2 regions of the Cryobacterium sp. AP27 genome follow, and region 1 is predicted to be linked to the other one. Evidence: predicted binding sites of a transcription regulator. Region 1 holds the regulator's gene; the other holds the start of a gene.
The links. Region 1 encodes LexA, which represses DNA repair genes until DNA is damaged. Its sites were predicted from a motif close to TCGAACANNTGTTCGA; they were not measured.
Positions count from the first base shown of each region.

Region 1 (11,152 bases):
CCAGTCCCCCAGCTCGTCGGTGAACCGTTCGACGACGAGGGTCCGGTCTGTCGGCAGGTGACGGGTGGCGGAGCGTTGCTCGTTCAGGAAGGCGAGCAGGTTGGTGATCGCTCGCTCGCCGAGGCCCGCGGCGGCGCAGCGTGCGCGGGCCTCGCGTGCGGGCAGCGCGGACACCTCACGCACGAACACGCCGATCGCCTCGCCGAGTTCGGCGGGCCGGCCCTGCCCGTCCCCCTTCCAGAACGGCAGCCGGCCCGGTTCCCCGAACGCCGGGAGCACGAGGACGCGGTCGTGGGTGATGTCCTGGATGCGCCAGCTCGTGGTGCCGAGGGCGAAGACGTCGCCCACCCGGGATTCGTAGACCATTTCTTCGTCGAGTTCGCCGACGCGTTTGCCGCCCACCTCGTCGCCGCCGACCATGAAGACGCCGAAGAGTCCGCGGTCGGGGATGGTGCCGCCGCTGGTCACGGCGAGCCGTTGCGCGCCGGGCCGGCCGGTGAGGGTGCCGGCCACCCGGTCCCAGATGATGCGCGGGCGTAGTTCGGCAAACTGGTCGGACGGGTAGCGACCGGCGAGCAGGTCGAGGGTGGCCTCATAGAGGGAGCGGGGCAGGCTCGCGAAGGGTGCGCTGCGGCGGACGGTGTCGAACCATTCCTCCACGTCGATCTCGTCGAGGGCGACGGCGGCGACGGTCTGCTGGGCGAGGATGTCCAGCGGGTTGGTGGGAACGCGCAGGGCTTCGATCCGGCCACTGAGCATCTGCTCTGCGGTGACGGCGGCGTGGATGAGGTCGGCGCGGTGCTTGGGATAGATCACCCCGCGGGAGATCTCGCCCACCTGGTGGCCGGCCCGACCCACTCGCTGGAGGGCGCTGGCGACCGACGGCGGCGACTCCACCTGCACCACGAGGTCGACCGCGCCCATGTCGATGCCGAGTTCGAGGGTGGAGGTGGCGACGACGCACCGCAGCCGTCCGGATTTCAGGTCGTCCTCGATGACGGCTCGCTGTTCCTTGCTGACCGAGCCGTGGTGGGCGCGGGCGAGCACCGCCTCGGCGCCTGCGGTCTGTCCGCTGGCTCCGAGCAGTTCTGCGGGTGGGCGCTCGCGTGGGGCGGATGCCGGGGTGCCGAGCGGTGCATCCGCTCCCTCGCCGTCGTCGCGGGCCGCGAGCCGTTCGGTGTAGATCTCGTTGAACCGGGCGGTGAGGCGTTCGGTGAGCCGGCGGGAGTTCGCGAACACGATCGACGAGGAGTGCGCGAGCACCTCGTCGACGATGGCTTCCTCGACGTGCGGCCAGATTGACCCGGTCTGGGCCGACGACGCCGCGGTGGATCCTTCGCGCGGCGCCACCGGCCCCAGCTGGCTCATGTCGTCGACGGGCACGACAACGCGCAGGTCGAACCGTTTCGGCGAGGCCGGGGCGACGATGTGTACCGGGGCGCTTCCGCCGAGGAACCGGGCCACCTCGCTGTGCGGCCGCACGGTGGCGGAGAGGCCGATGCGCTGGACCGGTGTGGCCAGCAGGGCGTCGAGGCGTTCGAGGGATACGGCGAGGTGCGCGCCGCGTTTGCTGGCCGCGACGGCGTGCACCTCGTCGATGATGACGGTGTGCACCCCGCGCAGGGACTCGCGTGCCGCGCTCGTGAGCAGCAGGAAGAGCGACTCCGGTGTGGTGATCAGGATGTCGGGCGGTGTTTTGACGAGGTGTCGGCGTTCGGCGGCGGGAGTGTCTCCCGACCGCACCCCGACGGTCACCTGCGGGACGGGCAGGCCCAGGCGTTCGGCCGCCCGGGTGATGCCGACGAGGGGCGCACGCAGGTTGCGCTCCACGTCGACACCGAGCGCCTTGAGCGGCGAGATATAGAGCACCCGCGTGGAGGCGGGCTCCGCCGCGGAGAGCGAAGAGGGTGTGGCGGCGAGCCGGTCGATGGCCCAGAGAAACGCGGCCAGTGTCTTACCCGAGCCGGTCGGCGCGACGACGAGCGCATGGGAGCCCGCGGAGATGGCCTGCCAGGCGCCGAGTTGCGCTGCGGTGGGCGCCTCGAATGCCTGGTCGAACCACGCGCGGGTCGCGGGCGAAAAGCGATCGAGCACCGTCATGGTCCTATTGTCGCGCGCCGCACCGACATCCGCTCGTCGCTACTTCAGGAGATCCGCCGGTGCGGGCATCCGGGCCCCTGCCAGGACGCGGATGCCGGTGGGTGCGGTCCCGGATCTCCTGAAGTAGGCACCATACGCGGCACGGATGCGCCGGCGCCGAGGCCGGTGACGCGGGGCTACGCGGAGGCGACGAGCTGCACCGTGAGGGAATCGACCTGGGTGGCGATCACGTCGCTCGCGGCCCAACGGGTGGCGAGGCGTCCGAGGGTCGCGTCGAGCTCCGCCCGGGTGAGACCGACGACGAGTTCGAGCCGCACGATGAGTTCGGGCCCGCTCAACCGGCCGTGCGGGTCCCCGTCGACGAGGTCCACGCCGAGAACGGAGAGTTCGGTGCTGACCGTGGCGTCGAACGCGGCTCGTACCGGTGCGCTCGCGTAGCTCGGCGTCCACGGCAGTGCTTGCGCTATCGACCACAGGGCGGGGCGGCGAATCACGAATTCCGTCGGGGACATCGGGTCGAGTACGACGAGGTCGGTGTTCTCCTGTGCCGCGGCGAGGGCCACCCGAACCGCGTCGGCCGGAACGGGCCGGGCGTCCGGGTTCCAGAGCGCCATGGCCGCCGCGGAGCTGAACGCCGGCAGCACATTTCGTCCGTCCGGACCGGCGACGGTGATGATCGACAGTTCCTGGGTCTTGTCGATCGTCACACCGTGGTCGTTGGTGCCGGACTCACCGAGCGCGGTGACCAGGGGAATCAGCAGCCGTGAGGCGCGGACCGCGTCGATGACGCCCTCCTCGCCCGCTTCCCGGGCGTGGAATCGACGCAGCGCCTCCAGGAGAGGCGTCGGGGCGAGCCCGTCGTCGTCCGCGCTCTCGTTCGGCTCGAAGTCCCGTCCGGCCCAGGGCTGACCGGCGGAATCGGCCGTGTTGCCGGCGTCGCCCGGGCCGGATGGCAGGCCCGTGGATCCGAGGTTACGAGCCCGAGACATCCAGCGCCTCGGCGAGGGTGAAGGCTCCCGCGTACAGCGCCTTGCCGACGATGGCTCCCTCCAGGCCGAGGGGCACGAGTTCCCGCAGGGCGATCAGGTCGTCGAGGCTCGAGACACCACCGGAGGCGATGACGGGCTTGCGGGTCTTGTCCAGGATCTGACGGAGCAGGTCGATGTTGGGTCCCTGCAGGGTGCCGTCCTTGGTGACGTCGGTCACCACGTAGCGGGCGCATCCGGCCGTCTCGAGCCGCTCCAGCACCTGCCACAGGTCGCCGCCGTCCTTGGTCCAGCCGCGAGCGGCCAGGGTGGTTCCGCGCACGTCGAGGCCCACGGCAACGGCCTCGCCGTACTGGGCGATGACGCTCGCCGCCCACTCGGGGTTCTCGAGCGCGGCCGTGCCGAGGTTGATGCGCTTCACGCCGGTGTTGAGCGCCGCCTCGAGCGACTCGTCGTCGCGGATTCCGCCGGACAGTTCGATGTTCACGTTCTTGACCTGGCGGATGACCTTCTTGATGACGCCCGTGTTGTTTCCGCGGCCGAAGGCCGCGTCGAGGTCGACGAGGTGGATCCACTCGGCTCCCTGGCGCACCCAGTCCGCCGCGGCATCGTCGGGGGTTCCGTAGTTCGTCTCGGTGCCGGCGCGGCCCTGCGTCAACCGCACGGCCTTGCCGTCGGCGACGTCGACGGCCGGGAGCAGAACGAGACGCGGGGTGGTGTTGAACTCACTCATATGTTTCCTCGATTGACATGGCCGCTGAGGCAGCCGACTTGAACACAAATACTGTGGGGGTGATGCGCTACTGGCGCAGGCTGGTCAGCCAGTTTTTCAGCAAACGGATGCCGGCCTCACCGGATTTCTCCGGGTGGAATTGCGTGGCCGAGAGCGGCCCGTTTTCCACGGCGGCGAGAAACGGTCCGCCGTGCTCGGCCCAGGTCAGGCGGGGCTGCGGAAACGGCGGCTGAACATCGAGCGTCCACGACTGGGCGGCGTAGGAGTGCACGAAGTAGAACCGTTCCTCCTCGATCCCCCGAAACAACAGGGAATCGGGGTCGGGGGTCACGGTGTTCCAGCCCATGTGCGGCAGCACCGGCGCGGGAAGCTCCGTCACCGTTCCCGGCCATTCGCCGAGGCCCTCGGTGTCGACGCCACGCTCGACCCCATGTTCGAAGAGCACCTGCATGCCCACGCAGATTCCGAGCACGGGGCGTCCTCCGGCCAGCCGGCGGTCGATGATGTCGTCGCCGCGTACCGCGGTCAGGGCGGCCATGACCGCGCTGAACGCACCGACGCCGGGGACCACGAGTCCGTCGGCCTCAAGCGCGACCTTCCGGTCGTGGGTGAGGGTGACGTCGGCACCGGCAAGTTCGAGCGCCTTGACGGCGGAGTGTACATTGCCGGTTCCGTAGTCGAAGACCACAACAGAGGTCACAGGGCGCCCTTCGTGGAGGGGATGCCGCTCACGAGCGGGTCGAGGGCCTTGGCGAGTCGGAAGGCGCGGGCGAAGGCCTTGAATTCCGCCTCCGCAATGTGGTGCGCATCCCGACCGCCCAGAACAGTGACGTGCACGGTCAGTCCGGCGTTGAAGGTGATGGCCTCAAACACGTGCCGCACCATGGAACCGGTGAAGTGCCCGCCGATCAGGTGAAACTCGAATCCGGCTGGTTCTCCGCCGTGCACGAGGTACGGCCGACCGGAGATGTCCACGACCGCCTGCACGAGGGCCTCGTCGAGGGGAACCAGGGCGTCGCCGTACCGAGAGATACCGGATTTGTCGCCGAGTGCCTGTTTGATGGCCTGGCCGAGCACGATCCCGATGTCTTCGACGGTGTGGTGCACGTCGATGTCGGTATCGCCGTGCGCGCGTACGGTGAGGTCGGTGAGGGAGTGCTTCGCGAATGCCGTGAGCAGGTGGTTGTAAAACGGCACGGTCGTCTGAATGTCGCTCACCCCGGTTCCGTCCAGGTTGATCGACAGCTCGATGCTCGATTCGCTGGTCTCGCGCTGCAGGTGGGCGACGCGCGGTGCAACCGGCGTTGAAGGTGAGCTCATGAACCCAGCTTATTCGCCCGCGGCCGACGTCGGTCGACCGAGGCGCTCCAACGCCTCGAGGAACGCCGTCGTCTCGGTGCGCGTACCGGCCGTCACGCGCAGGTGCCCGGCGATCCCGACGTCGCGGATCAGGATGCCTTCGGCCAGAAGCGCCTCGAAGGTGGCGCGGGGATCCGCTACGCCGCCGAAGAGCACGAAGTTGCTGCCGCTCTCGTACGGGGAGTAGCCCAGGCGGGCGAGTTCGACGACCAGTCGGTCGCGCTGACCGCGGATGTCGTCGACCATGGCCAGCATGTCGTCCGTGTGGGCCAGGGCCGCGTTGGCCGCCGCCTGCGTGAAGGCCGACAGGTGGTACGGCAAGCGAACGAGGCGCAGGGCGTCGGTCACGGCCGGGTCGGCGGCCAGGTACCCCACCCGTGCGCCGGCGAACGCGAAGGCCTTGCTCATCGTGCGTGAGACCAGCAATCGTTCGCGTCCCGGAAGCAGGCTGAGGGCGCTCGGCGTGCCGTCGGGTTCGAATTCGGCGTACGCCTCGTCGACGACGACGATTCCGCGGCTGGCGTCATAGACGGCGCTGATCGTGTCCAGGGACAGGGTCGTGCCGGTCGGGTTGTTGGGGGAACACAGAAAGACGAGGTCGGGGTTCGTGCGCGTCACCCAGTCCGCTGCGGTCTCCGGCGACAGGGTGAAATCGACATCGCGCCCGCCCGCGATCCACTCGGTACCGGTGCCCGAGGCGAGTATGGAGTACATCGAGTAGGTGGGGGCGAAGCCGAGCACGGACCGGCCGGGACCGCCGAAGGCCTGCAACACCTGCTGCAACACCTCATTGGAGCCGTTGGCGGCCCAGATATTCTCCGGGGTCAGTCCGTGGCCGAGGTACCCGGCGAGTCGTTCCCTCAACTCGGTGAACTCCCGGTCGGGGTAGCGGTTCACGGTGAGAACCGCCTGCGCCAGGGCCCGCACGATGTCCAGAGCCACCGGCTCCGGTATCGGATGCGTGTTCTCGTTCACGTTGAGGGCTACCGGAACATGCAGTTGCGGAGCTCCATAGGGGATTTGACCGCGGAGGTCGGCGCGCAGGGGAAGGTCATTGAGACTGGTCACCCGCCAATGCTACGGCGACGAGGGCCCTCTGCCCCAACCGGCGGCGCCCGTCCGCTGCGGGAGGGGAAAGGATCAGTACCCGGCGGGCAGGGCCAGACGTTGACCGGGCTGCAGGATTTTGCCCTGCAGGTGGTTCAGATCGACGATGTCGACGATGACGTCTCGCGGGTCCGCGGTGGGCGCAATCTGCTGGGCGAGGTTCCACAAGGTCTGGCCGGGCGCCACCGTGACGTAGCGGAACGACACGAGTTCCGTCTGCAGAACGGAGCCGGACGCGGCACCGGACGCGGTTGCCGCGTCGATTCCGCCGCCGAGGGCCAGCATGACCGCCGCGATGACCACCGGGGTGGCCACGACGGTGGTGAGCACGAGACGTCCCCGCCGGGTGAGTCGAAATCGCGTTGTGGCCGTCGGGGCCGCACGATCGGGTGCCGTGCTCGTGTGCGCGGCGGAGCTGATGTCTACGGTGCTCATGCCTGCTGTGCTCATATCGAGTGTGCTCATGCGTACTGTGCTCATGTCGAACCTCCGGGTGATCTCATTCGGCGAGTTGCGCATCCGACTCTCGGCCGGGAGAGCCGGATGCGAAACTATGTTCCGAATATAACTTCGAATATTCGAACAATCAACCCTTTCGCTCTCAATTTTCTCAAAGTGATCGCGACACCCTCGAATAGATGTTTGTCTTACCGGCGGAAACTGGATAAAGTTTCGATAGGAAGTTGTTCAATCCGAACTCAACCAGATACCACCGACATTCCCGTCGCAGGGCTTATGTCCACCGGCGGGACCGACTCGAGGAGCGAAAGCGTGACGAAAGACACCAGCGGTTCCCGCGACAAGGGCGGCACCCGACGCCGCAAGAGCCTGAGTGAACGCCAGCTCGCCATCCTTGACGTGATCCAGCGCTCGGTCAGCCAGCGCGGGTATCCGCCGAGCATGCGGGAGATCGGCGACGCGGTGGGCCTGGCATCCCTCTCCAGCGTCACTCATCAGCTCAACCAGCTGGAGCTGAGCGGCTACCTGCGCCGTGACCCCAACCGCCCCCGAGCGCTTGAGGTACTGATCGAGGTTCCCCGGTCACCGGAAGACCCGATCGTGCGGGAGAGCGCTGCACTCCCTGCACAGATCGGCGACGCGGCCATGGTTCCGCTCGTCGGGCGCATCGCCGCCGGCGTTCCCATCATGGCCGAGCAGCAGATCGACGAGATTTTCCCGCTTCCCCGGCAGCTCGTAGGCAAGGGCGAGCTGTTCATGCTCAAGGTCATCGGTGAATCGATGATCGACGCGGCCATCTGCGACGGGGACTGGGTCGTCATCCGGCAGCAGAAGACGGCCGAGAACGGCGAGATCGTCGCCGCCATGCTCGACAATGAGGCCACCGTGAAGGTCTTCCGGCAGCGGGACGGCCATACCTGGCTCCTCCCCCGCAACTCCAACTTCGAGCCCATCGTGGGCGACTTCGCCGAAATCCTCGGCAAGGTCGTCGCCGTTCTGCGCTCCGTCTAGTCACGACAAGAACGGCGCCGCGCCGGGACGTGCACCGTATGTGCACTTCCCGGCGCGACGCCGTGTTGTGGGTTAAGCCGGTACGGCCGCGCCGATTCTCGCGCGCACGATCCGGGTCGCTTCGAGCATATTGTTCAGCGACTCGACCGTTTCGGCGTAGCCGCGGGTCTTGAGACCGCAGTCGGGGTTCACCCAGACCTGGCGAACGGGGATGGATCCGACCGCCGTTTCGAGCAGCTCCGTCAGTTCGGTGACGCTCGGAACCCGCGGGGAGTGGATGTCCCACACGCCCGGTCCGATGCCGTGGTCGAAGCCGCCGGCCTTGATGTCGTGAACCACCTCCATCCGGGACCGCGCCGCCTCGATGCTCGTCACGTCGGCGTCGAGGTTCGCAATCGCGTCGATGACGACGCCGAACTCCGAGTAGCAGAGGTGCGTGTGGATCTGCGTGGCGTCCGCGACACCGGCCGTGGCCAGGCGGAATGACCCGACCGACCAGTCGAGGTAGTCCGGCTGCTGCTCCGTCTTGAGCGGCAGGAGTTCGCGCAGCGCCGGCTCATCCACCTGCACGATACCGATTCCGGCGGCCTCCAGGTCCCCGATCTCATCGCGGAGCGCGAGCGCCACCTGGCGGGCGGTCTCGCCCAGGGGCTGGTCGTCGCGCACGAACGACCAGGCGAGGATCGTCACCGGGCCGGTGAGCATGCCCTTGACCGGCTTCGTCGTGAGGCTCTGCGTGTACAGGGACCAGTCCACGGTGATCGGCTTGGGCCGGGACACGTCGCCCCAGAGGATGGACGGGCGCGTGCAGCGGCTCCCATAGGACTGCACCCAACCGTTCTCGGTGACGGCGAAACCGTCAAGGTTCTCGGCGAAGTACTGCACCATGTCGTTGCGCTCGGGTTCGCCGTGCACGAGGACGTCGAGTCCGATCTCCTCCTGCAGTTGCACGACCCGGGCGATTTCGGCCTTCATGAGCGCGCGGTATTCGCTCTCGGCCAGCGTTCCCTTGAGCAGCTGGGCGCGCGCGCGGCGGATCTCGCCGGTCTGCGGGAAGGACCCGATCGTGGTTGTCGGCAGCAGGGGCAGCCCGAGGGCCTTCTCCTGGGCGGTGAGTCGGTCGGCGTACTCGCCACGGGAGAAGTCGGCGGCGCTGAGGGTAGCCGTGCGCGCGCGCACCGCGCCGTCACGCACTCCGGGGCTGGCCTGGCGGGATTCCAGTGCGGCGGCGGCCGCGGCCAGCTCCGGAGCGATCGCGGCGGACCCCTCGGCCAGCCCGCGAGCCAGTACGGCCACCTGGGCGACCTTCTGATCGGCGAAGGCCAACCAGCTGGTGAGGTCCGCACCGAGAGAGGACTCGTCCGTGACGTCATGCGGCACGTGCAGCAACGAGGTCGACGTCGAGATGCTCACCGACGGGGACAGCGTGCGCAGGGCCACGGCACGGTCCAGAGCATCCTGCAGGTCACCCCGCCAGATGTTGTGCCCGTCGACGACACCGGCCACGAGTGCCTTCGTGGCCAGTCCCGGTGTCGGTGCCGGAAGGGTCCCGCGCACCAGGTCGAGGCCGATGGCTTCCACCGGGGAGTCGGCGAGCACCGGGAGTGCGTCGTCGAGGCTGCCGTAGGGAGCGGCGACGAAGATGGCGGGACGACGGTCCAACTGTCCGAGAGTCGCGTAGGTCGCGGCCAGCGCGGCGAGGGTCTCCACTCGGGGCACGTCGATGCTTTCGCTCACGAGGCCGGGCTCGTCCAGCTGTACCCAGTCGGCTCCGGCCGCCGCGAGGCGGGCGAGCAGTTCGGCATAGACGGGAAGTAGGTCATCGAGGCGCGACAGCGGCTGGAATCCCGCCGGTGCTTCGTCGCTCGGCTTGCTCAGCAGCAGGAACGTGAGGGGGCCGACAATGACGGGCCGGGTCGTGAAGCCCGCCGCGCGGGCCTCCTCGAATTCGCGCACAATGCGGTCGCTCGCGAGCGAGAAGACCGTTTCCGGCCCGATCTCGGGCACGAGGTAGTGGTAATTGGAGTCAAACCATTTGGTCATCTCCAGGGGCAGCTTGTCTCCCTCGCCGCGAGCCAGGGTGAAGTAGCCGGCGAGGTTGATTCGGCCGTCCCCGCCCACGAGCGACGCGAAGCGTGCGGGCACGGCCCCCACGGTCACGGCGGCATCCAGCACCTGGTCGTAGAACGAGAAGGACTCGGGGATCGAGGAGTCCGTGCGGCCCAGGCCGAGAGCGGCCAGACGTTCGCGGGTGCCCTGGCGCAGGGCACCCGCCGTGCTCTCCAGCTCGTCGGCGGTGATCGCACCGCGCCAGAAGGCTTCGACGGCCTTCTTGAGCTCACGGCGACGACCGATCCGCGGGTAGCCGAGGATCGTTCCGGACGGGAATTCGGGGGTGGTTGTCATGCTGATTTCCTGACTGGATAGGCCGCCGAGAAGGCGGGATAGCGCGAAGGTGAACGGGGGGAAGCGGGGTGCGGTTCATGGGTGTCGAGGGCGCCGCATCGGCGCAGCACCTCGAGCACGGTCTCGTGCTGGTTGAAGGCATAAAGGTGGAGGCCGGGGGCGCCGCCGTCGAGCACCTGCCCTGCGAGCTGAGTGGCGTGCGTGATACCGATCTCCCGCTGGCCTTCCGGGGTCGGTTCGACCTCGAGTTGGATGGCCAGGTCGGACGGCAGCTGCTCGCCGGAAAGCTCGAGGATACGCCGCAGCCGGCCCGGGCTCGTGACGGGCATGATTCCCGGCAGGATGGGGAATTCGACGCCCGCGCGGCGGGCCCGCTCGATGTACACGAGGTAGTCGTCGGCGTGGAAGAAGAGTTGGGTGATCGCGAGGTTGGCGCCTGCGGCCTGCTTGGCCAGCAGCGTGTCAATGTCCTGCGAGGTACCGCGGGACCGGGGATGCCCGTTGGGGAATCCTGCGACGGCGATGCGCACCTTGTCGCGCTCCGTCTTCACGCCGCGCGCGCCCGGCAGGCCGGGGATGACCGTCTCGCGGTAGGGCACACGTTCGGCCTGCACCCGGTGAATCAGCTGTACGAGCTCGGCGGCACTGTTCAGGTCACCGAGGAAGGGCTCTCCCTCGTTGACGCCCTGCGGCGGGTCGCCGCGCAGCGCGAGGTAGCTGCGAACCCCAGCGTCGAGGAATTCACGGATCAGCACACTGGCTTCGACGTTGGACGACCCCACACAGGTGAGGTGCGCCATCGGGTCCACCGTTGTGTGCTCGAGAATGTAGCGGAGCACGTCGAGCGACGCCGAACGGGACGAGCCGTTGGCTCCGTACGTCACGGAGAGGAACTCGGGACCGGCCGCAGCGAGGTGGTTGATGGTGGAGTGCAGGGCGGATGCCGCGGCATCCGTTTTCGGCGGATACAGCTCAAACGAGAACGGCACGT
Region 1 covers NZ_CM155285.1:908,437-919,588, reverse strand. Annotated here, with positions in the region: gene AC1MB9_RS04245 (ATP-dependent helicase) at 1-2,100, opposite strand, end outside; gene AC1MB9_RS04240 (SseB family protein) at 2,277-3,089, opposite strand; gene priA (bifunctional 1-(5-phosphoribosyl)-5-((5-phosphoribosylamino)methylideneamino)imidazole-4-carboxamide isomerase/phosphoribosylanthranilate isomerase PriA) at 3,073-3,819, opposite strand; gene hisH (imidazole glycerol phosphate synthase subunit HisH) at 3,887-4,519, opposite strand; gene hisB (imidazoleglycerol-phosphate dehydratase HisB) at 4,516-5,139, opposite strand; gene AC1MB9_RS04220 (histidinol-phosphate transaminase) at 5,149-6,246, opposite strand; gene AC1MB9_RS04215 (LysM peptidoglycan-binding domain-containing protein) at 6,319-6,765, opposite strand; gene lexA (transcriptional repressor LexA) at 7,021-7,755, shown strand; gene metE (5-methyltetrahydropteroyltriglutamate--homocysteine S-methyltransferase) at 7,828-10,161, opposite strand; gene AC1MB9_RS04200 (methylenetetrahydrofolate reductase) at 10,158-11,152, opposite strand, start outside.

Region 2 (11,152 bases), 1.7 Mb from region 1:
CTCGGTGGCGCGCGTGTCGCCGGCGTTGCGCGCCCAAGTCGACCGTCTGCGGGATATCGGAATCCTCATCGCACTCGACGATTACGGTTCGGAGGATTCGTCGGTGGACTCGCTCGTGCGAGTGCCGATGGACATTCTCAAGATCGACAAGAGCCTCGTCGACGATCTCGAGGATGTGCGCCAGCGCGAGGTGCTCACGGCGCTGCAGGGCTTTGGCGACAACCTGGAGTACTCGATGATCGTCGAAGGCGTCGAAGACGCGGTCATGGCGTCCCAGCTGACCCGACTGGGCATTCGCAGCGCACAGGGCTTCCACTACGGCACCCCGCAGAGCCTGGAAGACATCCTCGCCCGGCTGGAGGAGCACGGAGCAGCGGCCGTCATCCCGCACGCCGCGTGCGCAGGCGAGCACGCCGAGCAGCCCGTTGACTCGCGGGCCGAAGACGACGCCCTCGTGGCACCCGGTTCGTGACGGTGGCCGGCGACCCCACGTGGCACGATCTCCGCTCCGTGAGTAGCGTTGACTCGTGACACAACCCCCAGTACCCGCGGACGTCGAGAACTACTTCTACGACCTTGCCCCGGCCTCCCGCGCCGTTCTGTACCCCGTGATCGACGCGGTGCGCGACGCAATGCCGCCCGGATACGAACTGGGGATGCACTTCGGAATGCCCGGTTGGGTGATTCCGCTTCGCACCTACCCCACGACGTATAACGGCCTGCCGCTGTCCTACGTGAGTCTCGCGGCGCAGAAAAACTATCACTCGCTGTATCTCATGGCGCTCTACAGCAACCCGGCAGCGGATGCCGCGTTCCGCGCCGAATGGGCCGCCACCGGCCGCAAACTCAACATGGGAAAATCCTGTCTCCGGTTCAAGACCCTGGCCGAAGTCGACCTGGACATCGTTGCCCGTTCGGTCGCCAGCGTGTCGGTCGAGGCCTTCCTCGCCCGCTACGAGCGCATCAAGCACTAGCCACACCCGCCCGCCCGCCTCGCGTTCCCGGCCGTGACCCCGCGCGAACGCCGCCCGGCGTTCGGCGCTCCGGCGCCGCGATACACTCGGAAGCGTGAATTCAACGGAACCCGTAGACGTCGTTCTCATTGGCGGCGGTATCATGAGCGCTACTCTCGGCACCCTCCTCAAGGAGCTGCAGCCGTCGTGGCGCATCGAAGTGTATGAGCGACTCGGGGAAGCGGCGCAGGAAAGCTCAAACCCGTGGAACAACGCCGGCACCGGCCACGCGGCGCTCTGCGAGCTCAACTACATGCCGGAAGTGCCCGGCGGGAAGCTGACCGCCGACAAGGCCGTCAACATCAACGAGCAGTTCCAGATCAGCCGGCAGCTGTGGGCGCACCTGGTCACGACCGGCGCGCTGCCCGAGCCGGAGAACTTCATCAACTCCACCCCGCACATGACGTTCGTGCGCGGCAAGGCCAATGTCGCCTACCTGCGCGAACGCTACGAGGTGCTCAAAAACCAGCCGCTGTTCGCCGGCATGGAGTTCAGCGACGATCCGGCCGTCATCGGCCGGTGGACGCCGCTGATCACCAAGAAGCGTCCGTCCGGGCAGAAGATCGCGGCCACGCGCAGCGACCTCGGAACCGACGTGGATTTCGGTGCCCTCACGCGTTTCATGTTCGACAACCTCGCCAAGCATGACGTCGAGGTGAAGATGAACCGACAGGTGACCAACCTCAAGCAGAACGCCGACGGCACCTGGCGCATCAACCTGCTGCAGCAGGTCGGGCAGACCCGCAGTACGGTCAATGCCAGGTTCGTGTTCGTGGGCGCCGGCGGTGGCGGCCTCGCGCTGCTGCAGAAGAGCGGCATCCCCGAGATCAAGGGATTCGGCGGATTTCCGATCAGTGGGCAGTTCCTGCGCACCACGAACCCCGATCTCGTCGCCCAGCACCAGGCGAAGGTCTACGGCAAGGCCGGCGTCGGGGCCCCTCCCATGTCGGTGCCGCACCTTGACACGCGCATCGTCGATGGTGAGATGTCGCTCCTGTTCGGCCCGTACGCCGGCTTCAGCCCGAAGTTCCTCAAGACGAGCACCTGGTTCGACCTGCCGTTCTCGATTCGTCTACACAACCTTGGCCCCATGCTCGCCGTGGCCCGGCACAACTTCGACCTGATGAAGTACCTCATCGGCGAGGTATTCGCCTCCCGCAAGGCCAAGCTCAAGGCGCTGCAGGAGTTCGTGCCCACCGCCAAGATGGCCGACTGGGAACTCATCACCGCCGGCCAGCGCGTGCAGGTCATGAAGAAGGATGCCGCCAAGGGCGGAATCCTCCAGATGGGTACCGAGGTGATCACGTCCGCCGACGGCAGCATTGCCGGGCTGCTCGGGGCCTCGCCCGGGGCATCCACGGCGGCCCCGATCATGGTGGACCTGCTGGCGCGGTGCTTCCCCGACCGCATTGCGGGCTGGGAACCGAAGATCCGCGCCATGATTCCGAGCCACGGCACCAAGCTGTCCGACGACCCGGCCGCGGCCGCCGCCTCGCTCGCCACGACCGCCGAGGTTCTGCACCTCACCGCCTGACTCCACCGCCTGACTCCACCGCCTGACTCCACCGCCCGACTCGACCGGCCCCCGGCATCCGTGGGGCCCGTGCGCAAAACCGGTGTTTTTCGAGACACGCCGTCTGTGCTGCCACCTGGCACGGCGTGTCTCAGAATGACCGGTTTTAGCAGCGGATGCCGTGGGATGCCGTGGCACGCTTGCGCTCCACTCGGAGTTGTGTTCGAATAAAGTCATGCGCTGGACCGGTCAGGAACTCACGACGGAGGAGGCCGGCGCGCTCCCGGGGCTCGCCAGGCTCAGCAATTTCGTGCGCAGCGTGCAAACGCCCGAGTTCGCCGGAATCACGTTCCACGAAATCCTCGCCAAGAGCGCGCTCAATCGGGTTCCCGGGCAGAGCGCGATGCCGTTCGGCTACACGATCAATCCCTACCGCGGATGCTCGCACGCCTGCGCCTACTGCTTCGCCCGGCCCACACATGAGTACCTCAACCTCGACGCCGGCAAGGACTTCGACAGCGAAATCATCGTCAAGGTGAACGTGGCGGAGGTGCTGCGCAAAGAACTCGCGAAGCCGACGTGGGGAAAGCATCCGGTTGCGCTCGGCACGAACACCGACCCGTACCAGCGCGCGGAAGGCCGCTACCGGTTGATGCCGGGCATCATCGCGGCCCTCGCGGAATCGGGCACGCCGCTGTCGATTCTCACCAAGGGCACCCTGCTGCGCCGCGACCTTGACCTGCTCGCCGAGGCCAGCCGACTGGTGCCGGTGGATCTGGCGCTCTCCATCGCCATCTACGACGACGAGCTGCAGCAGTCGGTGGAACCGGGAACGCCGACCACCAAGGCCCGGCTTGCCACAGTGACCGCGGTGCGCGAGCGCGGTATGGACTGCGGGGTGTTCATGATGCCGATTCTGCCGTTCCTCACCGACACCCGGGCGCACCTCGACGAGGCGCTGCGGCAGGCCAAGGCGGCCGGGGCGTCGAGCGTGCTGTACTGCGCGCTCAACCTCAAACCAACGGTGAAGCAGTGGTACTTCCAGTGGCTCGAGCGCGAACATCCGGAGCTGCTGCCGCGCTACCGGGAAGTGTTCGCCGGCGGCACCTATGCCGCGAAGGACTATCGCACCTGGCTCACGGCGCGCATGAGACCCCTCATGCGCGCGCACGGCCTGGAGCGGGGGCGCACCGACCCGGCCACCGGCGGACCGCGCTCGAGCGCTCTGGATGCTGCGCTGGCCGCCGGTTCCGGGCCGACCGTGGCCCCCGGCTTCTCGCCCGCCGGTGACGCCGCGGCCGGTTCCGCCGGGTCGCTCATCGCCGAGGAACTCCCGCCGGAGCTCGCGCCCCGACTCTTCTAGCCGAACCGCCGCCCCGCACGCCGGCGGGGGCCGGTGCACCCACGACGCGGGCGGACTCCAAGCCTCAGATGGCATACTAAAACTGAGGGGGATGTGATGACTCTTGGATTACCGGGATACCTGGTTCGGTCAGCGCTCAGTCGCGCCCTCGCGCGGGCCGCGAACTGGTTCGGTCTGATCTGTCTCGCGGGCGCCCTCGCCTCCGTCGCCATCCTCAGCTCGACGCGCAGCGGAACCGAGCTGTCCCTCACCATCGCCGTCATCCTCGCCATGGCCGGACTTCTCGTTCTGCTCGCACGACGCCGCAATCTCGTGACCTCCCTCGCGTATCTGATCACCGGAACCTTCTGCGTATATGTCTTCACCGACACCGTGTTGGGCGTGCCGCAGGAGTTTTCCGCGTCGACCGTCTTTCTGCTTGCCCTCCCCAAGATGGCCCTGATCATGGTCGGCGGCGCCGGGTCCGGGCTCGTCGTCGGTGTTTTCTGGAGCACGGCCGGTTTTCTCCTGGCCGAAGCGGCGGCGCTGCTCGCCATCGCGCACGCCGGCATCAGCGGCGGCCGCGACTTCTTCACCGTGTCCGCCTACGTTTTCCTGACGACCGTGTTGCTCCTCGCATCTCTCGGTCGCCGCCGGGGAGCGCTCGCGCAGCCCGCCCTGCTGCGGGCGGCGCAGAACGATGCGGCGAGCCAGCTGCGCCATTCGCTCGACAACCGATCGATCGCGGTGCTCAACGACACGACCGTGAATCAGCTCGTGGCCCTCTCGCTGTCCTCGCCCGGTGAGCTGACTCCGCACGTTCGTTCGGGTCTGCGCAACACCCTCGACACCCTGCACGACACCGACTGGCTCGCCGACTCGCACGCCCCCGGAACGGGCGTCCTCGCGACCAGCGCCCTCTTCGCATCCGTTGACCGGTGCCGCACGGCCGGCCTCACGGTCGACGTCACCGGGTCGGTCGACGTGCTGGACCGCCTCGACTCCTCGGTGGACCGGGAGCTCGCCCTGGCGGTGGAGCAGTGCCTCGGCAATGTGCTGCTGCACGCGGGAACCACGGCGGCCGAGGTGAGCATCGAACATGACTCGGAGGGCGTGGCGGTGATGGTCGCGGATGCCGGCCGCGGCTTCACCCTGTCGGGTTCCGGCCGCGGGCGCCTCGGACTGCGCCAGTCCGTGCGACGACGCATCGACCGGGTCGGCGGATCCGTCACCATTTGGACGAGGCCGGGCGCCGGGACCACGGTGCGCCTCACCGTGCCGCTGCCAGACGCCGCCGTGCGCCCCGCGCCGGCCGCAGTCCCCGGAGCGCGATGAAGGCGCCCGACGTCGCCCTGCAGCGGCCTGACGCCACCCAGCAACGACTCGACCCGATCGGTGGCCTCGCCGTCTGGCCCCTCGCTCCCGTCACCGCGCTGATCGTGCTGGGTTATGCCGTCTACTCCACCCTCACGCAGGCCGGCGAGGTGCAGCACGAGCTGTTCACCGCCCTGGCCGTGGTGTCCCTCGCAGGTGCGGCGGGGTTGCTCGTGTGGGCATCGCTTCCCGAAAGCGCCCCGTTCCAGGCTCGGTCGAGTCTGGTCATGGTCGGTCTCGCCCTGCTGGCCTACGTCCTCGAACAGGTCGGAATGTGGGGCCATAACGCCTCCGTGCACAACGACTTCGGCCAGATCGCCCTCGGCCTCCTCCTGCTCGCCCTCGCACCCTTCCGCCCGTGGCGGGAGATCGCGCTCCTGGCCGTCATCGCCGCGATGGTCGTCGCGTGCGGGGCCTGGGCGCAGGCCGTGTTCTTCGGCACCGGAACTCCGGCGCTCTTCGCCATTTTGGCTGCCGTTCAGCTGCTCGCTCCGGCGTTGGCGGGCGCCGCGTACTGCCGACAGGTGGTCAAGTCCATCCGCATTTGGCAGACCGATGCGCAGCGGTCCATTCGGCTCGACACGGAAGCGAGCCGGGCGCCCACGGCCCGCGCGGTCGTGCAGCAACGCCTCAGCGACCTCGACTCGCACGTGCTTCCGTTCCTGAACGAGGTCCTGGCTCGTGGAAGCGTCACCGCCGTGGAGATCGACCGTGCCCGTCTCCTCGCCGACGAGGTGCGCACCGCACTCGTGGCCGAAACCGATCGCACCTGGCTTGATGACCTCGTGGCGCGCGAGAGTGTGGCCCTGGCCGCTCCGGCCGCGGATGCGACGGCATTCGGTCTCCCGCTCGTGCACGACGACGAGCGCCGTGCCGCCCGGTTCACGTCGCGGCAGCGCGCCGCGTTCGGTGCCCTCGTCGTGATGGTCTGCGATCACCCCGGACTCGATCCATCAAGCCTCATGATCGGCATCTCCACAGCAGATCGGGTCGACCCCACATACAACCCGGACGACGCCGGGGAGTCCCCGCATTCGGCCGGGGCCGCCGTCGTGCGGCTCGAGGCGTCCGTGGCTCTGCCCGCCCGCCAGCTGCGCGCCGCGGCGCACCCCTTCATTGCCGTGTTGCGGGTGGAATTCTCCCGCGTTCACGTGACGGTTCGCGGCCATCGGCTCACCGTCTGCTTCGATGCCGCGCACCGGGAGGCCGGCCATCGCAATGCCGACCGCGTGCGCCTCCGGGCCCTTCCCGCGGCCTCAACCAGAAACGAGTATTAATGGCGAAGCTCTACTTCCGCTATGGCGCGATGAATAGCGGCAAGAGCACCTCCATGCTGCAAGCGGCGTACAACTATGAGGAGCGTGGGCATCAGGTACTGCTCGCCAAGCCGTCCGTTGACACCAAGGGTGACCGCGGCATCCTCTCCCGGCTCGGTGTGACGCGAGCCGTGGACTACCTGCTGATGCCCGACACGGATGCCCTCACGACGTTTCAGCAGCATCGCCGCACGGTGCTCGAGGCGACCGGCCTCGACGTGAGTGCGCTGCTGCTGGACGAGGCACAGTTTCTCACCGAGGCGCAGGTTGACGACCTGCTGCGCATCGCGATTCTCGAGAACGTGCCGGTGCTGGCCTATGGGATTCGCACGGACTTTCAGACTGTGGCGTTTCCGGGCAGTCGGAGGCTGCTGGAGGTGGCGCACAGCCTGGAGGAACTCAAGACGATCTGCCGTTGCGGCCGCAAGGCGGTCTTCAACGGGCGCAAGATCGACGGCGTGTACGTGTTCGACGGCGACCAGGTGGCCATCGATGGTGAAGAGGTCACCTACGAATCGCTGTGCGGGTCGTGCTACCTCGAAGAGAGCCACGGCGTGCTGAATTCCCGGAGCAGAGCGTAACCAGGTAGCAGCTGCGGATGCCGCCGCGCCGTGAAAAAGGTGAGGCGCTCGATCACTTTCCGGTGAGAAAAGTCACGAGCGCCCCAACACCCCCGGTCCCCCCGATAATGTTCCCCAGGGTCTACTCTAGGTATACCCCAATGCGTTCGGCTAGCCGTCAGTTCTAGTGGCCCCCGAAAAACGGGATTTGTCCCCCAAAACGGCCTCAGATTTCGCCGCAACGGCCCGATCTATCCCCTGTTCGCGGTGCATTTCGTGAGGATACACACACCGGTCTGTCCCCCCGCTAGGGTGGAGGATATGTGCCGCTACAGAGTTGCGTTGATCGACGACCACGAAATCGTCGCACGGGGCTTTGCCGAACTCTTTTCGACTATCCACAACATCCACGTCGCGGCCACTGTAGCCACCGTCTCCGAGCTTCTGAAGGCGACGGCGCACGACGACAAGATCGACCTCGTCATCCTCGATCTGCGCCTGTCCGACGGGTCCACCGTCTCCAGCAACGTGCAGCGACTGCGGGAGGCCGGCGCCGACGTGCTCGCCTTCACCGGGGGTGACGACGCGGCGCTGATGCGTGCGGCCGCCCGTTCCGGGGTGCTCGGCGTGGTGCGCAAATCCGAACCCGCGAATGTGTTGCTGGACGCGGTGTCCCGGGCGGCCGTGGGGGAGACCATCGCGTCGACGGACTGGGCCGCGGCCCTCGACGGCGACCCCGAGCTCTCCGACGCTGCGCTCAGCCCGCGCGAGCGCCAGGTGCTGTCCCTGTATGCCGCCGGAGCGAAGGCGCCTCTCGTGGCGTCGCGAACGGGACTGTCCGAATCCACGGTGATCGATTACATTCGCCGGGTGCGCTCCAAGTACGAACGCGTCGGCCGACCGGCGAACACCAAGGTTGACCTGTACAAGCGCGCTCTCGAGGATGGCATCCTGCCCATACCCGGCCGCCCGTGATCCGCGCTCGCGCCCTCGACGCTGTGGTGGGCGAGGCCGACGTTCAGACCGTGGACGGCACCCAGGACCGACTGACTCGCCTGCTCTACGGCGCGGTCGGCGGCGGGGGAATTATCTTCGGCGGATTGTCGCTGCAGCCCCTTCTCGCCCAGGTGGACATCCTCTCGGTCGCCGGGTCCTGGACCGCGTGGCTGGTGGTCTTCTCGCTGCCGATTCTCGTTGCCGCGCTGTCACGTCGCGCAACTCTCCGCACCTTGCGCAGCCTCGCCCGCCTGCACGGTGCCGTGTTTCTCCTGCTCCTCATCGGATGGCTCGTGCTGGGCATGCATGCGATGCCGGCGGGCCTCGGCATCCCCTGGGTGCTGTCCTTCACCGGGGTGCCGTGCGTGGCGGTGTCCGTGGCCGAGCGTGCCTCCGTGGCGTGGACCTACATTGTCGTGGCCTGCACCATCAGCGGCGTCGTGCGTGCCGTCACCACGCCAGCCGAGCAGCCGGCACTCCTCGGCCTGCAGGATGGCCTCTACTCGCTCCTGCTGATCAGTGTCTTTGTGGCGCTTACCTTCGCGCTTCGTCGAAGCGCCTCGCGGGTGGAGGCCGCGACGCGGTCATCCCGGGCCGCGGATGCCCGCGTCGCCGCCCACGCGGCACGCGCGGCGGAGCGCCACACGATCGATGCACTCGTGCACGACAGCGTCATCTCAACGCTGCTGGTGGCGGGCCTCGGCCGGGCCGACCAGGCCGTGATCTCCCGGCAGGCCGCGACGACCCTGGACAGGCTCGACTCGCTCAGCCTGCCCGCCGAACTCAAGCTTGTGGCGCGCTCCCGGGTATGGGAGCGGCTCGAGGCCCTCACGAAAGACCTCGCGCCCGCGGCCATCCTGCGCACGGAGCTCCACCTGGATCGCATGATCCCCGTGCGCGTCGGCGATGCGGTCGTCGGGGCCGTGGGGGAGGCGCTGCGCAATTCGGTGGCGTCGGCCGGGATCGATCGCCTCCACCCGGTTACCCGCCGAGTCACGGTGCGACCGTCGGGCGGCGGCATCCAGGTGCACGTCAGCGATGACGGCGTCGGCTTCGAGCCGTCGCTGGTGCCCCGGGAGCGGCTGGGGATTGCCCAGAGCATCGTGGGGCGCATGAAACGCGTTGACGGCGGGGCGGCCGTGGTGAGGTCACGTCCCGGTCATGGCACCGAGGTGCTCATTACCTGGATTCCGCCCACGGCGGTCGCGCGCCCGCCGGCAGAGGCCCGGCGGCACCCGGCACTCGGCGCCGCCGCGTCGGCCTCCGATCAGGTCGTCCCGGCCCGCGCCGGTCGGGAGGGCGCGCCCCCGCGCACCAACAGCGAGCCGCGCCAAATGTCAGTGGCTGCGACCCTCGGTCCGTCGACCGGCCTGGCCTGGGGCATCCTCGGACTGTTCATCGGTGTGCACGCCCTGCTGGCCGTCGCGGGCGTGACGCGCGTCGCCTCGTTTCCGGTCGGGCTCGTGGTGGACGCCGTGGCCCTGCTGGCGGTCTCCGCCGCCGGGCTGTGCAGCATCCTGCCGGCCCGCGACCCTTTTCCACGCTCCCGCACGCTCGGCATCCTCGCGCTGTGCACCGTCGCGATGGGTCTCATGTTCTGGCAAGTCTCACCGCTCGACGAGCGCCCCTACGCCCAATGGCACCTCGGCGCCGTCACGCTGGTGCTGGTGGTGCTGGTCGCGCGCGGACGCGTCGGCTGGGTCTGGGTGGGCTACGCGGCCCTCGCTGTGGCCACGGTGATCTGGGGGCTGACACACGGGCTGGCGATCCTGGATGGCGTGGGTTTCGTCATCCGCCATGCCGGAACGCTTCTCGTGGGAACCCTGTTCGCGGTGGCGCTGCGTCGCTCTGGCCGCAGCCTCAACACCCTGATTCTCGACGGCGGCCAACGCGCGGCCGGCAAGGCTGCGAGCGACGGGGTCGCCCAGGAGCGAGCCGCACAGCTCGCGCGCTTCAACGCGCTGGCGCGCCCCGCCCTCGAAAGCCTGCTCGACCCGCACGAACTCAGTCCTGCCGAACAGGCCGAGTGCCTGCTGGTGGAGGGCAGCCTGCGCGACGCCATTCGCGCCCGGAGCCTGTTCACGGAACCCATCATCTCGGCGACGCGCGCGGCGCGGTCCCGTGGCGTTGAGGTGACACTGCTGGATGACGGCGGTGACTTTCAGCCCGCCGATGTGCGCGTCCTCGCGCCGCTGGTGGCTGCTCAGCTGGATGCGTTGACCTTCGGTCTGTTCACGGTCCGCATCCTTCCCTCGGAGCGCATCGACCTGGCCACCATCGTGGTCGAGGCGGCCGAACATCGCATGCTCCTGGTGGCGCGCGACGGCACCGCGCGCGACGCATAGCCGCAGCGAATCCCTCCGGCGCACGCCTCGCGGGGCACAAATACCGCCAAGATTGTATACAACTGACCGAACGGTCAGATGGCGCTGGGCTCCGCCACAACCTGCAGCCCGGCCGACGAATTCGCCGACAGCGAAAGAGCCTCCACCCAGTCCCGGTTCAACACGGGAACGCGGCTCCCGAAGTACTTGTAGACGAGGGGAATGGCGGGGTGCAGCCAGATCGTGCTGCGCCCACCGCCGGCCAGCGGGTCGTCCCGCCAGGAGAAATAGAAGCTCTCGCCGCGGCGCAGCTTGGTGCCGATCACCAGCTGGATGTGGGCGAGGATCCGATCGTCGAAGTCGGCCGTCAGACTTGAGTCGTAGGTCAGCTTGCCCATGTTCTTGCTCCACTTATTGTCGGACGGACTCAGGTGAAAGAACCTGATCGCAGCGTAAAAGCAGCGCAACCCACGGACGTGCTCCAACGGTGGGAATGTGCATTTCCGAGGCTCTTTCAGCTTAGTAAATGCAGTCGCTGCAAAATGGGCCGGACCATCGCCCAAATGCGCCCCAAGTCGGGGGACGTGGGTGGACCCCCAAATGAGCTATCGGGGCAGCAACGCCGGAACGATGACCAAAGCATTGAATGTCAGGTGTGCAACGATAGGTCCACCCAGGCGACCGGTCACGACGGCGAGCGCGGCCGCGGATGCG
Region 2 covers NZ_CM155285.1:2,714,348-2,725,499, reverse strand. Annotated here, with positions in the region: gene AC1MB9_RS12845 (EAL domain-containing protein) at 1-472, shown strand, start outside; gene AC1MB9_RS12840 (DUF1801 domain-containing protein) at 528-974, shown strand; gene AC1MB9_RS12835 (malate:quinone oxidoreductase) at 1,069-2,547, shown strand; gene AC1MB9_RS12830 (Rv2578c family radical SAM protein) at 2,762-3,889, shown strand; gene AC1MB9_RS12825 (sensor histidine kinase) at 3,986-5,203, shown strand; gene AC1MB9_RS12820 (hypothetical protein) at 5,200-6,519, shown strand; gene AC1MB9_RS12815 (thymidine kinase) at 6,519-7,139, shown strand; gene AC1MB9_RS12810 (response regulator) at 7,461-8,093, shown strand; gene AC1MB9_RS12805 (sensor histidine kinase) at 8,090-10,459, shown strand; gene AC1MB9_RS12800 (DUF7882 family protein) at 10,534-10,836, opposite strand; gene AC1MB9_RS12795 (CPBP family intramembrane glutamic endopeptidase) at 11,044-11,152, opposite strand, start outside.
Region 2: the regulator LexA is predicted to act here: its motif matches at 2,738-2,753, upstream of AC1MB9_RS12830 (Rv2578c family radical SAM protein).